2 regions of the Methylobacterium nodulans ORS 2060 genome follow, and region 1 is predicted to be linked to the other one. Evidence: riboswitches for the same ligand, from Rfam matches in the RefSeq annotation. Region 1 holds a riboswitch; the other holds the start of a gene.

Region 1 (7,771 bases):
GGTGAAACCGGTGCCGGCCGCGTCCCCCGCCCGCGCGCCGACCCCGCGCAGGCCGGCGCCGACCCCGAGCCCCTTCCAAGGCCCCTCCTGCACCTCGTAGACCGCGAGCAGGCTGCCGCTGTGCCGCGGCACGTTGATGAGGGCTGCGCCCACCGGCAGCACGTTGTCCTTCGTCACCACCGCGTCGGCGTAGACGTAGCCCGCCAGGATCTTCAGCTCCGGCGAGAGCTGGCCGGCCGCGGTCAGCTCGAAGCCCTGACTGCGCACCGCACCCGCCGCGAGCGAGAAGCCGCTGTTGGCGGGATCGGGGGTGAGCACGTTCTCGCGCTCGACCCGGAACGCCGCGCTTGTGAGGTTCAGGGCTCCGCCGAAGAGGTCGAGCTTCGCGCCCACCTCGTAGCCGAGGCCGGTCTCGGGCTCGAACGGGCCGGAGCGCGCGGCCGCCGCCGCATCGACCCCGATATTCGGCCGGAAGCTCGTGCCGACATTGGCGTAGAGGGCGAGGTCCGGCAGCGGCTGGTAGACGAGGCCCGCCCGCGGCGTCGCGGCGACCCGCGACTGCTCGGTCAGGCCGCGCGGGACGCGCTCCAGGAAGGACTGTTCGAAGAAGTCGAACCTCACGCCGAGGAGCGCCTTCCACTCAGGGCTCAGCACGATCTGGTCCTGCGCGTAGAGTGCGGTGTTGGTCACCCGCTCCAGGGTGTTGCGCGGGATCGTCAGCGGCGGCCGCGCCTGGCCGTAGACGGGCGCATAGATGTCGAGGGCGTAGGGGCTCTGGCGGAAGTTCGAGCGGGGAGACACGGTGCGGCTGTCGGTGCTCTCGCGCTCGAAGCCGAGGAGCAGGGTGTGGCCGATCCCGCCGGTGTCGAAGCGCCCGACGAGTTCGGCCTGGCCGATCGCCACGTCCCAGCGGTAGTCGCGGAAGTTGCGGTCGCGGGAGACCGTGCGGTTATCGGCCGCGATGGCGCGGACCTCGGCGGCCTCGCCCACCAGCGAGCCGGTGTTGAGGTAGGTGGCGAGCCGCATCTGCCAGTCGGCGTCGAAGCGGTGGTCGACGCGCACCTGCATCGCGTCGGAGGACTGGTTCACGCTCTGGCCCGGCTCGCCGAGGAAGCGGGAGATCGGCAGGAAGCCGAGCTGCCGGTTGATCGCGATCACGCCGCGGTCGAAGACGACGCGGTTGCGCAGGAACTCGGTCTCGACCGTGATCCTGGTATCGGGCGTGACCTGCCAGCTCAGCACCGGGGCGACGAGGAGCCGGTCGCCGTCGACGAAATCACGAAAGCTGTTCTGGCGCCCGGCCGCGAGGTTGAGGCGATAGAGGAGCGTCCCCTCCTCGTTGAGCGCGCCGCCCGCATCGAGGGTGCCGCGGACCTGCTCGAAGGAGCCCCACAGGCCGCCCATCTCGACGAAGCGCTCGGCCGTCGGCTGCTTGGTGATGATGTTGACGAGCCCGCCCGGGTCGCTGCGGCCGAACAGGCCGCCGCCCGGCCCCTTGAGCACCTCGATCCGCTCGACGTTCTGGGTGTCGGGCGGGGGCGGATAGCCGCGGTTGAGCGGGAAGCCGTTCTTGTAGATCTCCGAGGTGGCCACCCCGCGCACCGCGTAGCTGAACAGGGTCAGGCCGCCGAAATTGTTCTGCTGCGCCACGCCCGGCGTGTAGTTGAAGACGCGGTCGACGCGGGTGGCGGCGAGATCCGTGATGACCTCGCGCGGGGCGACGGTGACGACCTGCGGCACGTCGCGCTGCGACGTGTCGGTCTTGGTGCTGCTCACCGCCCGATCGGCGCGGAAACCGGGTGTCGGGCCGATCAGGCTGATCGCGCCCGAGGCCGCTGTCGGGGCGCCGGGCCCGCGCCCCTCCACCACCACCTCCTCCAGGGCGATGGTCGATTCCTCCGCGAACGCATCCGACCCGGGCGCGCCGACGGCCACGGCCGCCGCGAGCACCCAGTGCGGCCTGCGCCGGAGGCGCACCGACGATCGTCTCGTGCGCTCCCCGAAGCAGGGAGAGGGCTGTTGGATCATGGCCGGGCTCAGACGAAAACTCACTGGTGCGCTCAAGGTTGTCGAGCGTTCGCCCAGGGATTGCCTGCGCGGATGGGCCTTGGGAGTGCCGCACCGCTCATGCGCTCCACCGGGACACCCCGCCCGAGAGTCGTGACCATGCCAAGGCAGGTCTCCTGGCTCGCGGGTCGCCGCTTCTGCCTGGCCTTCCCAGTGCTACGCACCAGTGACCGTGTTCGGCAGAGCTCGCCGCTTACAGTTGCGGGGGCAGCTTCGGCTTCGCTCCTTGAGAGCCCACCGAATTCCCTCTTATCCCGCAGGCACGAACCCACGGGAACCTTGGCAACGAGACCTTTGCCGCGACGAGGCGGCGGGTCAACACGCTGCGGCATGTAATGTAATATTGTTACGACTTATGTGACCCGGAGAGCACAGCCTTCCCGGCAGGGATGCCGCGAGCGGGGGCCGCAGGACCGGGCGCCCGCTCCGCGGCAGCCGCAAAGGCGCTTACGCAGATGTGTCTGTGCCGATACAGTCCGCCGCCGGCGCCCAAGGTTTCTGTGGGGAAGGCGTGAGGATTGTCCGATCGGCCCGGCTCTGGCTCAAGGACGGAACCTCGGACAAGCTCTACGAGGTCGATCTGGTCGAGAACGACGCGCTTGCGATCGCACGCTCGTCTATGGCACGGCCGGCCTTGCGACGATGGAACTTGGTGCAAGGGGACCCATTGGCACGGCCGCCGGCAATAAGTGGAAGACCGGCTACCTGGTCAGTGCCGGCATCGAGCATGCCCTCACCGACAATCTGTCGCTCAAAGGTGAATACAATTATGTGTGACTTACTCAGGACTTCAAGATCGGCAATGACAAGATAGAACTGACCGACCACATCGTGAAGGCCGGCATCAACTATCACTTCTGAGATCAGATCGGCGGGCCATGGCAGGAATCCAGCGGGATCTACTGAGGATCAATGCCGCCAATCCTGTCATGGCTGATCTCTACCTCGGCAATGGTCCACCCTGAAGCAGGTCTTGATCCAACGGAGGACGGATCCGATGGGAGTGAACCGCGCCGGGTTTCTCGCGGCTCGCCTGTCGCCTCAGGCGAACTGGTCCGGTCCGAACACCCGCCGGTGCGGGGGAAGTTCCCAGACGGTCTCGATGAAGGCGAGTTTCGCGGCCCTCTCCGGGTCGAGCGCCGCGGTCCGCGCGGCGTCGCAGGTGAACCAGGCGTCCACCTCGACGACGTCGCCGTCGAAATGGTCGACCGGGGTGATCCTGCGCAGGGCCAGCCCGAAGGGCTGCAGCAGCCGCACGAGGTCGTGCAGGAGCTTCTGGCCCTCGTAGATTGGGTAGAGGTGCGCCTTAAGCTTCACGCCCAGGCAGTGGGACAGCGTGTCGCCGAAGCCCTCCAGCACCTCGTACTCGAAGCCCTGCACGCCGATCTTGATCACCTCCGGCAGGGGCGCCTCGCCGCAGCGCACGAGGGTGTCGTAGCGCACGCAGTCGACATCGACCGTGTGGGTGACCCGGAAAGCGGGCTCGATCGAGTACCGCCGCAGCAATTCGCTGTTCGGGGCGAGCAGCGAGGTGCAGTCGAGGCTCTTGGCGACGTTAAGGGTGCGCCGCTCGGCCCGGTTGCTCAGCGCCCGCTCGAGAACGATCCCGCCCGGGCGCTGCGCGATGCGCTCGCGGATGGCGGCCGCCTCTGGGGGGTTGGGCTCGAACACCACCGGCCGGACGCTCTCGAGGTAGGGCTGCCACTCTGGCCCGATGCCGCCGAGCCCGCCGATGTCGACGAAGACGACGGGCGGGAATCTCGGCTTGAGCGCAACCTCCGGCGGGAGGCTGGGGAACGACCGGGTGATCTTCCCCATCCAGAGGTCGGCGACGGCGCCGATGTCGATGACGACGGCACCGCTCTTCTTCAGCTTGTGGGCGTAGATCTTGCCGAGCATCCCGGCCGCGACCAGGAACAGCTGCCCGCGGCGATCGGCCGGGCGGTCGAGTTCCTCGCACAGCTCACGGAAGCGGTGCGGCCAGTGCGCGCCCTCGACCGCCTTGGCGCCGAGCGTCTCCTGGTGGATCTGCTCGCCGGGTACCTTGTGGTGCTCGACCTCGCCGATCCCGTAGGTGCGCCGGAGCGCCTCAGGCAGGTCGTCATGACAGCTGATCAAGCCGACCCGCTTGCGGCCGCGCAGCAGCCGCGCCAGGGTGCCGCTGAGCAGCAGGTCGTAGTGCAGCACAGCGCTGTGTGCATCGAGGTTCTGGCGGCCCAGGCCGGGTCGCGGTCGGCGAGCATCAGGACCTTGCGCATCGTGTTGACCACCCAGGCGATGCCGCGCCGGGATCCGAGCCCGTACTCGTGGTCGACCAACTCCGCCCAGATGCCGCCCAGGGAGTCCGCCGCCGGGATCGCCTCGTTGAAGGCCTCGATCGCCCGGGTGAACTCCGGATCGTCGAGGACCGACTCGTCCTTGAACCAGATGTCGACGAACTCGCGGCGGTTGGCGCGGTAGTAGTCGCAGTGCGCGGCCTCGTCATCGGCGTCGATGATCGTGCAGGATCCCTCACCGTCGCCGAGGCGCAGGAACAGGTACGGCGACCCGATGTCGAGGGCTCTGACGATCTCCCTCTCGAGGTCGGCGAGGCTGGCGCGGGCGAACCGCTCCTTGACCTCATCGAGCATCCGCCTGGCCTGGTTGTAGTCGAAGCGTGAGAAGAGATCGACGAACTGACGATGGATCGCCGCCTCCCGGGCGAGTTCCGGGAACCGGGACTCGACCTCCGCGATCAGGCTCAGCGCCCGCTCTGCATTGCCGATCCGGACGTGCTGGGCGGCCGTGAACAGCACCATCTCGCCGGGGAGAGCCCCGTCGCGGTGGGCCGCGTCGAGGTAGGGGACGGCGCTGCGGGGGTCGCCGCAGTGGATGCAGACGTTGTTGGCGAGATGCCTCAGGCACGGGCCCCAGAACTCCGGGAACGACATGAACCGCGTCGACACCCGCAAAAGCGCCTGCAAGTCGTTGCCGCGGTGGATGAAGTAAGTGATGCGCAGGGGCACGATCCGGAAGTCTTCCTCGGCAGCGCGAGACAAGATGTAGCTGTAGAGGTTCTCCTGATCCGCATGATTTCCCGACTGAAGAATGCGGGCCCATTCCACGATCGTTTCGTCAGAAATCATCGTCCTCTCTCTTTCGTTGCCCGGTAACGGCTGCTTGCGGGCAAAGACGATCCATAACCGCAGAAGGCGTGCTGCGATTTTCATTACATGAATTTCCTTGACTAGACTTAAATTCCTTGATTAGACTTCCGCCGAGGGCCGGGCGGGCGCTGTATCGTTGCCTACGCGGGTATTTTTCTCATGCGCTCTGCTCCCCCCAGCCGGCCGCCTGGGTCATTCAACCGGTGCTAGTACTCCAGTTTATTCGAGCAACGTCGATTACGCAACGGCATTCGGGCCACGGCGACACCCCCTTGCGCGCAAGCTCGGATCGGCTTGCCAGGCGCGTTCGATTGCGCGACATACCTTGCGCGCTAGACCGCACCGTACCTCACCAGAACCCGTCGATCTTGTCGCCCGGGTCGTGGACCTGATCGGCGCTCAAGCGGCCGCAAAAAGCGCTTACGCAGATGTATCTGTGCCGATACAGTCCGCCGCCGGCGCCCAAGGTTTCTGTGGGGAAGGCATGAGGATTGTCCGATCGGTTCGGCTCTGGCTCAAGGACGGAACCTCGGACAAGCTCTACGAGGTCGATCTGGTCGAGAACGACGCTCTTGCCTCCGACCACCGTTTCCTCGTCAACGTGCGGTATGGCCGCCGCGGCGCGCTCCTGCGGGAGGGATCGAAGACGCCGGCCCCCATCACGCGCGAGGCGGCCGACAGGCTGTTCGACAGCATCGTGGTGTCCAAGCTCAACGGCGGCTACCGCCGGGTGGATCAGCCGGCGGCGGGGCTCGACGCCGAGCCCCGGGGCGCTCCGGGCGATGCGGCGGCGCTCGGCGGCCGCGGGCATGTGCTCATGGCGCGGCTCGAAGCCTGCCTGCGCAGCCCCTGGCCCGCGAAGGAACTCGACCGGCTGGTCTGGCGCATCGGCGAGCTGCGCCTGGCGGCGGCGGGGCCGGCGCTGATCGCGCTCGCGGGGCGGCAGGGCCCGGCGCGGGCGAGCTACTCCCTGGTCTGGGCGCTCGCCCGCGCCGCCGGCGGCGGCGCGGCGCCCACCCTGGAGGCGATCGCCGCGGGCGCCACCGAGACGATTGTGCGCGACCTCGCCCGCTTCGCCCTCGTCTCCCCGCTCGCGGGCGACGCGCGACGGCCCGACGGCGGCGGCGATCTGCCGGAGCCGGTCGCCCGCGCGGCGCAGGCACGCAACCCCGACGCCCTCCTCGGCGCGCTGACGGACCTCGCCGGACGCGAGCCCGTGCGGGTCGGAAATACCCTGGTGGTGCTCGGCCGCATGGCGCAGGGCGATCCGGCGCTTCACGCCGCGCTTGCCGCGACGCTGCTCCGGCTGCCGGCCCGGCCCCCCTACCTCATCGGGCTGCGGCGCCTGTTCAAGCACGCCGAGATGGCGGACGACGCGGTTTTGTTCGCGGTGACCGCCCACCGGTTCGAGACCGCGCAGCCGATGTATTCCGCACGCCGCTCGGGAAGCGGGCGGCCCTACGTGCCCGAGCTGAGGATGGCGGTGCCGATCGCCGAGGTCCACGGCGCGCCGGACGCTCGCGTCGGCCTGTCGGAGGCGACGCTCTTCTACTTCAAGCGCCGCATCTGGCGCGCGCTGCGCAAGCGCGCCGAGGTCGCCGATCCGGCCTTCGCCGAACTCGCGGCGGCCTTTCTCCTGTCGCTTCGCCCGCAGGACATGGCACGGCCGACCACCCGCACCTCCTGGCGGCGGGAAGAGAACGGGCGCTGGAGCCGCGAGGACCGGGTCTCGGGCCCGCTCGCCCGGAACTGGACGGCAAGCCAGCTCCTTTGCCGCAACGATCCGGCCATCCGGCTGCGCTACGGCAGCCTCACGGCGCAGGAAGCACCGGCGCGCGGCGAGGCCCCCGGCACCCGCCCGGAAGCCTTCCCGTCCCTGTGGGACGCGCGGCCGGACCTCGCCCTCGACCTCGCCGCCGACAGCGCCTGCGAGCCGGTCTCGCGTTTCGGCGTGCGGCTGCTGAAGGCCGCGCCCGATTTCCTGCGCGCCGCGCCGCCCGCTGCGCTCGCCCGCCTCCTGCGCGCTACTGACATTGCGGCGCAGGGGATCGGCTTCGCGGAGGCGCGCGACCGGCTCGCCGCGGGCGACGCCGACCCGGCGCTGCTTGCCGCCCTGCTTGCGGCCGAGGCGCCCGAGGCAAGGCGCCTCGCCGCCACCCGCATCGATGGTTTTTCGACGCTGCCGTGGTCCGATCCCGATCTCGCGCTCGGGGCGCTCCTCTGCCCGCATGAGGATCTCGCCGAGCCGGTCCTGCGCTGGGCACGCGAGCGGCGCGTCGCGGGTGCCGCGGGGCAGGCGCTGGCCGGCCGGCTCGTCGCATGGCTCCTGGAGCGGCCGTCAGCGCCGGACGAGGGCACGGAGGCGCTGCTTCGCCTCGTTCGCGCGCGGATGGCGGCCCTGTGGTCGACGGACCGCATGCCCCTCATGCCGGAGGCCATCGAGCAGCTGATGGCGCATCCGGCGCCGGCGGTGGTCGCGGCCGGGGTGGATGGCCTCGCGCTGTCCGGCGCCGACGCGGGCGCGATCCCGAACGCGACCTGGGAGCGGCTGCTCGGCT
Region 2 (7,771 bases), 1.8 Mb from region 1:
GCCGGTCGAGGCCGAGCCCGTCGCAGATCCGGCAGATCTCGGCGACCCGCCACGCCCGGTGGTTCGAAACCGCGAAATAGCGGATCTTGCCGGCCCGGATCAGGTCGCCCATCGCCCGCACGGTCTCCTCAAGGGGCGTGTCGTGGTCCTCCTTGTGGAGGTAGTAGAGGTCGATGCGGTCGGTGCCCAGGCGCCGCAGGCTCGCCTCGCAGGCGCGGATCAGGTGGGCGCGCGAGAGGCCGCGGTCGTTGGGTCCCGGCCCCATGGGATTGGCCACCTTGGTGGCGAGAACCCAGGCGTCGCGCTCGCGGGCGATGGCGCGGCCCACCACCTCCTCGGAGCGCCCGTCGTTGTAGACGTCGGCCGTGTCGATGAAATTGAGGCCCTTCTCGCGGGCATCCGCGATGATGCGGGCGGCTTCCGCCTCCTCGGTCTGGCCGCCGAACATCATGGTGCCGAGACAGAGGGGAGAGACCTTGAGACCGGACCGACCGAGCGTGCGGTACTCCATCGCGTCGCTGTCCTCCGATGATGGCGGATCCATGGCCGGCGGGCGCCGCGGCGCGGGCAGGCCGCCGCACTGTGGAAGCCGGGGTTTTCCTCTCATTCACCCTGTTCGGCAATCCCCCGTTAAGCACGCGGCCGCACAGATTCCCCCATGTTCCTCGCCGCCATCACCCTCGCCTTCGGCGCCGCCGGCGCCCTCGTCCTCGGCCTGCGGGCCGCGGTCTCGTCCGAAGCCCCCGGGGAGGGCCCGCACGCGCCGGGCCTTCTCTGATCCGTCGGCGCCCGGAGGGCGCCGCCCCCCGGCTCCGGCGCCGCGATGCTGACGCGGTTCCTCCTCGTCGCGGCGGCGCTCTATGCGGGGTACGGCGTCACGTCGCCGTTCCTGCCCTCGATCCTGGCCGAGCGCTCGCTCGGGCCGGACCAGATCGGCCTCGTGCTCGCCGCCGGGCAGGGCATCCGCCTGGCGGCCGGGCCGCTCGCGGGGCGCCTCGCCGACCGGCTCGACGCCGCGCGCGGCGTGCTGGCGGCCTGCGCCCTCGTCTCCGCCCTCACGGCGCTCGCCTACCTCGCCGGGCACGGCTTCGCGGCGCTCCTCCTCGTCGGGGTGGCGCATGCGGCGGCCACGGCGCCGCTCGCGCCGCTCACCGACGCCCTGGCGCTCCCGGCCTCCGCCGCCGGCCGCTTCCGCTACGGCGTCGTGCGCGGGGCCGGCTCGGCGGCCTTCATCGGCGGCACGCTGCTCGCGGGCGCGGTGATCGCCGGCTTCGGGCGGCCGGCGCTCCTCGTCTGCGGCGCGGCCTTCTTCGGGCTGATGGCGGCGGGCGCCCTGCTCCTCCCGGGAAAGGCCGCGCGGCCGGAGCCCGCCCGGCCGGGGCTGCTCCTGCGCTCTCCCGCCTTCCGGCGCCTCGTCCTCGTCGCCGCCCTGGTGATCGGCAGCCACGCGATGCACGACGCCTTCGCGGTGATCCGCTGGCAGGCGGCCGGGATCAGCCCCGGCACCATCAGCCTGCTCTGGGCGGAATCCGTGGCCGCCGAGGTGCTGGTCTTCACCCTCGCCGGACCTCCGCTCCTCAACCGGCTCGGCCCCTCCCGGGCGCTGATGCTCGCCGGCAGCGCCGCCTCCCTGCGCTGGGCCGTGGCGGCCGGGACGGCGGCGCTGCCGGCGCTCGTGGCGATCCAGGCCCTGCACGGGCTCACCTTCGCGCTCCTCCACCTCGCCTGCATGCGGGTGATCCTCGCCACGGTGCCGCCGGCCCTCGCGGCGACCGCCCAGACCCTCTACGGCACGCTCGGGCTGGGGCTTGCGACCACCCTGACGACGCTCGCCGCCGGCCCGCTCTACGGCTGGGCGGGCCCGTCTGCCTTCTGGGCGATGGCGGTCCTCGCGGCCGCCGCGGTGCCGCTCGCCCGGAGCCTGCCGGCGACGCCGGACGGGTCTTGACCCGGGCGGCTCGGGGGCGGACCGGAACCCGGCCCACGGGGGTCCGGTTCCCCCGGAAGATGGGAGACCGCCATGCCGACCGAACTGCCGAACGAACGCACCATCCGCGCCCCGGGTTCGATGGAACTCGACCCGACTGCCGAGGGCGTCGCCCTCGACGAGACGCGCCGGCTCATCGCCTCCAACAAGGTCGAGGGCACGGCCGTCTACAACCGAAAGGGCGAGAGCCTCGGTACGATCTACAACTTCATGGTCGATAAGGTCTCGGGTCAGGTCGCCTATGCGGTCCTGTCCTTCGGGGGCTTCCTGGGCCTCGGGGAGAGCTACCATCCAGTGCCCTGGCGGGCGCTCACCTACGACGTCGATCTCGGCGGCTACGTGATCGATATCGATGCGGACAGGCTCGCGGACGCGCCGCGGCAGGGACCGGACGAGGATCCCTTCGCGGATCCGGCCTTCGGCGGGCGGGTCGACGCGCATTGGGGCGCCCGCCGGTCCGAGGCGGCCTGACCGCCGTGGAGGCGGGAGGGCCCGAGGGCGAGGAGTCCCGCGGGGCGGGGTTCTCCATCGCGCCGGGCGGAGCCAAGCGGCCCGGCGTGCTGGTGGCCATGCCCTTCGACCGCGGGCTGATCGCGCGCTTCCGCGAGACCTTTCCGACCGCGAAGTTCCGGCGGTCGCTGCGGCGCTGGTTCGTGCCGGGCACCACGGCCGGGCGGCGGGTCGATGCCTGGATCGGCCGGGAGCTCTCGGCCTTCGATGCTCATGGCGACGACAAGGGCCGCGATGCCTATGCCTTCGAGCCGCTGACCAGCCGGTATCTCGACCCCGCGCCCGAGAGCCTGATCGTCCGCACGCCCTATTCGCGGACCGTGGTCGAGACCCTGCGGGGCCTGCCCTCGGCCCATTGGGATCCGGCGATCCGGGCCTGGCGCGTGCCCTGGCGGGCCTACGAGGCGCTCAAGGCGGTCTGGCCGGCGATCGAGGCGGCGGCCGCCCGCAACGAGCCGGAGGCGAAGCGGGCCCGCCGCGAGGCGATCCGGGACCGGGAGGCCGAGAGCGAGCGCCGCCGCCGTCGCTTCCCGGTGCCGGCCGACGACCTGCCGCCGCTCGGGGTGCCGGTCGAGACCGCCGCCTTCGGCGTCGTGGTATTCGAGGCGCTCGACACCGAGCCGGTCGGGCCGGGCGAGGTGCCGCACGCCGTCGCGCCGCTGCCTCCGGGCCGCGCCGTCGTCTGGGGCTGGTGGCGGATGCCGAGCTTCCGGGAACTTGCGGAGGTGACCCCCGCGGCGCGGCCGGACGACGTCCGCCGCGGCTGGTGGCCGCCGACCCGCGAGGGGCTGGAGACCCGCCGCCGGCGCCTGCGCGAGACCGAGCGCGCCCGGGCGACGCGGGCCCGGCGGAGCGGGCAGGAGGCGGCGGAGCAGGCCGAGGAGAGCATGGCGGAATGATCATGCCAACGGCCCAGGCTGCTGAGGCAGCGGGAGCTGACGCAGCGGGCCGTCGACCCGTCTCGACTGTCTGGTGCCAAGCCGGAGGCTTATCGAAAGCTCGAGACCGGAACCAACAGTCATGGTCAACGACTGTTGGGATGGGTTCACCACCGGCTGCGCCGAGCCTGACGGATGAACCCGGCTGACCGGGCGCTTCCTTCTGTGGCAGCCCCGATAGCCCTCGATCGAATGGTTGCTCGGCATGAGGACCGGTGTGGCTGCCGGAGCGCGTCTCGGCTGGATCGCGACGGCCCGCCGGCGACGAGCGTCTGTCGGCGGCGCGGGCCGGAGGAGTCCACCATCCCCACCCCGAATGCCCCCGGGTCTCCTGCGCACCATTGACAGGCCAGCGTGGCTACGGCTTTATGCCTCGCTCATGTAATACTATAACGTTTCATATATCGATGCCGCCCACCTCACCTCTCCTCCCCGTCAGCCTCCTGTCCGGCGTCCTCGGCGCGGGCAAGACGACGCTCCTCAACCAGGTGCTGAACGACCGTGAAGGCCGGCGCGGCGCGGTCATCGCCAACGACATGAACGAGGTGAACATCGACGCCGATCTCGTGCGCGATGGCGGCGCGAACCTCTCGCGCACCGATGAAATGCTCATCGAGATGACCAACGGCTGCATCCCCTGGAGCCGGCGCTGGGGCGACCGGCGGCAGGAACTCGTGTTCATCGGCGGCCCCGATAGGGGCGAGGCCGCGATCCGGGTGGGGTTGGACGCCAGTCTCGCCGACAGTGTCACGACTGGGCCGACGAAGGCGCAGAAGCGGCTCGACGACCTGTTCCCGGTCTGGGGGGTGTAATCCGGTGGCCTTCCAGACCTCCCTTGCCGCTCAGAGGTCCGATCACGGAGCGCGCCCGCAACGGGCGGCCGGATGCGACGGCGACACAGGCGACAGGCAGGTCGGGGACGTGGAACGGCAGGCGGCTGTGGCCGGGCTGCCAGGCCATGTCCGCGCAAGTGACGGCCCGAAGGTCCTGCGGACCATCCGAAGGCCGGGCATCAACCTCGTGCTGTGGCAGCGCCGGCTCCCCGAAGCCGTCGAGAGACGCCTCGTCACGCACCCGACGGATGCGCTGCCGCAGCTGCGGCTCGTGACGCGTCCCAGCCGCGTTGCCGCCGATCTCGCTGGCTGCATGGATCGGCTCGCCGTGGTCGATGCGGACACCGCGAAGTGGCTCGTCGCCGACATCACCGGCCTCGCCGCGACCTTGGCCAATCTCTGTGGCGCTGCCCGCGTCGCGATTCGTCTGGAGGTCGTCGAGGGAGACGCCTGCCGGTTCTTCCACACCGACACCATCGCTCTGCGCCTCGCGACCACCTATCGGGGCCGCGGCACGCAATGGCTCTCCCAGGATGATGCCGCCTGCTTCGGGAGAAGCGCATCGGTTCCGGACGCCGCCATTCGCGAGGTGGACACCGGCGTGGTCGCGGTCTTCAAGGGGGCACGGACGGTCGCATCGTCCGCCGGCCCTCTGGTGCACAGGTCGCCGCCTCGCCGCATCGGCGATGACGTCAGGCTGTTCCTCGCGATCGATCCGGCTCCATCCTGAACGGGCTGCAACCAGCCCCTGCGGGCTGTGAGATCAAGGCGGCGGCCGTTCCACGTGACGAGGCCGAAGCCGGCGCGATCGCTTCGAAGCGTTAAGTCAGCGTGGGGCGTGTTTCCGGCAGTTGACAACCCTTGTGCCGATCGGTTCTTGAGCCATGGTCAAGGTTCTCTCCGTCCCATGACGGAGAGCGAAGAGGGAATCCGGTGCGGCGCCCCTGCGTCAAGGCCGGAGCTGTCCCCGCAACTGTAAGCGACGAGTCATCCCTCGCTCCGCGTCACTGGTGAGGTGTCACCGGGAAGACCAGAGGGATGGCAGCGACCCGCGAGCCAGGAGACCTGCCTTGACCGTGACATGTCTCGTGGGCGGGGAGTCCTGACGGGTCGCATGCGCGCGAGCAGCCTGAGCGCTGCGGCAGCTGCCTGCGTCCGCGATCGGTCTCCCCTGAGGTTCGGGGAAGGACCGATGGAACAGTCTCGATCGTCAACGGCACCCAACGAGGTCGCCGACATCCCGCAACGCACGGATCCGCCCGGGATCGATCCGCTCGAACTCTACGCGGGCGGGATCGACAGCTCGGATTATGTCGCGCGGATCATTCCGCTTCTGCGGGCAGCGGTGCCGCAGGTTGGCGATCTCCTCGATGTCGGCGCTGGCGGCGGCCAGCTCGGACACGCCCTCCGCGACCGGGCGGCAGCCTGGACGGTGATCGAGCCGGCGCCTGCCATGCAGCGCCGGTTGCGGGCGCTGGCTCCGCCGCCACAGCTCCATCCGCTCGGCTGGCGGGAGGCCGACCTGCCGGATGGCTGTGCCGACACGGTGCTGGCCGCCAACATGCCCGCGCCCCTGACCGATGCGGCGGCATTCCTCATCCGGTGCCGGCGATGGGCCCGGCGCACCATCGTCTGGCTGGTTCCCGCCCAGCAGGGTCCCCGCGGCCTCTGCCTTGCCGGCTGCCTGCCGCGCGAATGGCACGGCGAGGACGAAACGCCGGGCGTCGACATCGTGCTCCGACGCCTGCCGCCCGGCGAGCGGCCTGCCATCGCAACGCGCGTCGACTGGACCTTCAGCGCGATCGTTCCCGACTTTGCGCCGATGGCAGCCTACCTCGCCGAACGTCTCGGCTGGGCCCCTGGCGATCCCCGGCGCCCTGCGCTCCGCCGGCACCTCAAGGCCCAGGCCATCGCTGTCCCCGGCGGCCATCGCCTCTCCGTTCCCCGTACCTCGGCCATCCTCGTCTGGAGAAAAGACTCGTGATGCCCCGTCGCCTGCGGCCCCTCGCGCTCGCGCTCCTTGGCGGGAGTGCTCTGTCGACCGTTGCGGCGGGCCAGGAGCGCGCTGAGATCGCCCTCGACCAGATCGTCGTGACCGCCACCGGCCGTCCGGAACCGCGTTCTGAGATCGCCGGAACGGTCCAGGTCATCGACCGGACGATGATCGAGACCTCGACCGCGAAGTCGGTCACCGACCTCCTGGCCGAGAACGCGGTCGGCTTCTTCTCGGAATGGACTCCGGGCCAGACCTCGATCAACATCCGCGGCGGCGCCACCGATGGACAGGGCAAGGACTTCAAGAGCCAGGTCCTCGTCCTGATGAACGGGCGGCGCGCCGGCACCGCCAATCTCTCCAAGCTGTCGATCGCCGACATCGAGCGGATCGAGATCGTGCGCGGGCCGTCGTCGGTTATCTACGGCAGCCAGAACATCGGCGGCGTCATCAACATCATCCTGAAGACCGGGCGCACCGCACCCGGCACCCTGGTCGAGGGCATCGGCGGCGTCTGGGGGCTCGCCCAGGGGCGTGCGCAGACCGGCGGCGTGGTGGGCCCGTTCGACTACTACCTCGGTCTCTCGGGGGCGAAGCGTGACGACTACTTCGCCGGAACGGGCGGAGGCCGCATGGCCAACACCCAGTGGAACCGCATGGGCATCACGGGCGGCCTCGGTCTGCAGATCGATCCGAACAACCGGCTTGACTTCACCCTGCGCACCGATGGCATCTACGGCGTCGGCTTCCGTGGCTCGGGCGGCAACATCTACAGCAAGGACGACCGCATCAACGGCTCGTTCGACGCAAGCTACACCGGCCGCAGCGACGACGGACGGATGAGCCTGTTCGCTCAGCTCTACAGCGTGAATGACGAAGACCGTTTCAAGTGGGCCTCGCCCATTCAGCGCGGCGGTACCGGGCTGCCGGTGCCGGGCACGAGTGCGGACTTCAACACGCGTTATCTCGATATCCTCGGCACGCGCTTCCAGCCGCGATTCAACCTGTTCACGGGCAACGACCTGCTGCTGGGCTGGGACTGGGAAACGAGCCGGCTGCGCTCCGACCGCTTCCGCGCCGGCGTGCCTGGCAACCCGCTCGCGCAGGTCTCGCCGCAGGACAACAACCAGACCGATCAGTTCCATGCCCTCTACATCGAGGACACCCAGCGCCTGTTCGACGACCGCGTGACCCTGAGGGCGGGCGTGCGCCGGACCTACGGCACGACGAGCTTCGACCCGACGCCCTACCTCACGGCGCAGGTGAACGGCACCCGCCCCTATGAGGCGACGACCTATTCCGTCGGCGCGGCCTTCAAGGCGACCGATTGGGCGGCCTTCCGGATCGGTGCATCCTCCGGTTTCCGGGCCCCCACGGCCTCGGAGCTCGCGGCGGATTTCAACACCCTCGGCGGCGGGCGCATCTTTGGCAATCCGAACATCCGCCCCGAGACGAGCGAGCAGGTCGAGATCGGCACGACGCTGACGAGCGGCGTCTCGCGCCTCGACGT

The links. Region 1 has a riboswitch for cobalamin ahead of MNOD_RS14855 (TonB-dependent siderophore receptor). Riboswitches for the same ligand answer to the same signal wherever they lie in the genome.
Region 2: it holds a riboswitch for cobalamin, as region 1 does, so the genes downstream of both, MNOD_RS06375 (class I SAM-dependent methyltransferase) here and MNOD_RS14855 (TonB-dependent siderophore receptor) in region 1, are expected to answer to the same signal.

The regions. Positions count from the first base shown of each region.
Region 1 covers NC_011894.1:3,234,572-3,242,342, reverse strand. The annotation lists gene MNOD_RS14855 (TonB-dependent siderophore receptor) at 1-2,028, opposite strand, end outside; cobalamin riboswitch at 2,157-2,364, opposite strand; gene MNOD_RS41510 (FkbM family methyltransferase) at 3,109-4,254, opposite strand; gene MNOD_RS14845 (hypothetical protein) at 4,182-5,192, opposite strand; gene MNOD_RS14840 (hypothetical protein) at 5,698-7,771, shown strand, end outside.
Region 2 covers NC_011894.1:1,391,148-1,398,918, forward strand. The annotation lists gene MNOD_RS06345 (aldo/keto reductase) at 1-511, opposite strand, end outside; gene MNOD_RS06350 (MFS transporter) at 824-1,948, shown strand; gene MNOD_RS06355 (PRC-barrel domain-containing protein) at 2,021-2,458, shown strand; gene MNOD_RS06360 (hypothetical protein) at 2,464-3,396, shown strand; partial or broken gene MNOD_RS06365 (GTP-binding protein) at 3,843-4,070, shown strand; gene MNOD_RS06370 (DUF1826 domain-containing protein) at 4,357-4,998, shown strand; cobalamin riboswitch at 5,143-5,355, shown strand; gene MNOD_RS06375 (class I SAM-dependent methyltransferase) at 5,461-6,252, shown strand; gene MNOD_RS06380 (TonB-dependent receptor) at 6,252-7,771, shown strand, end outside.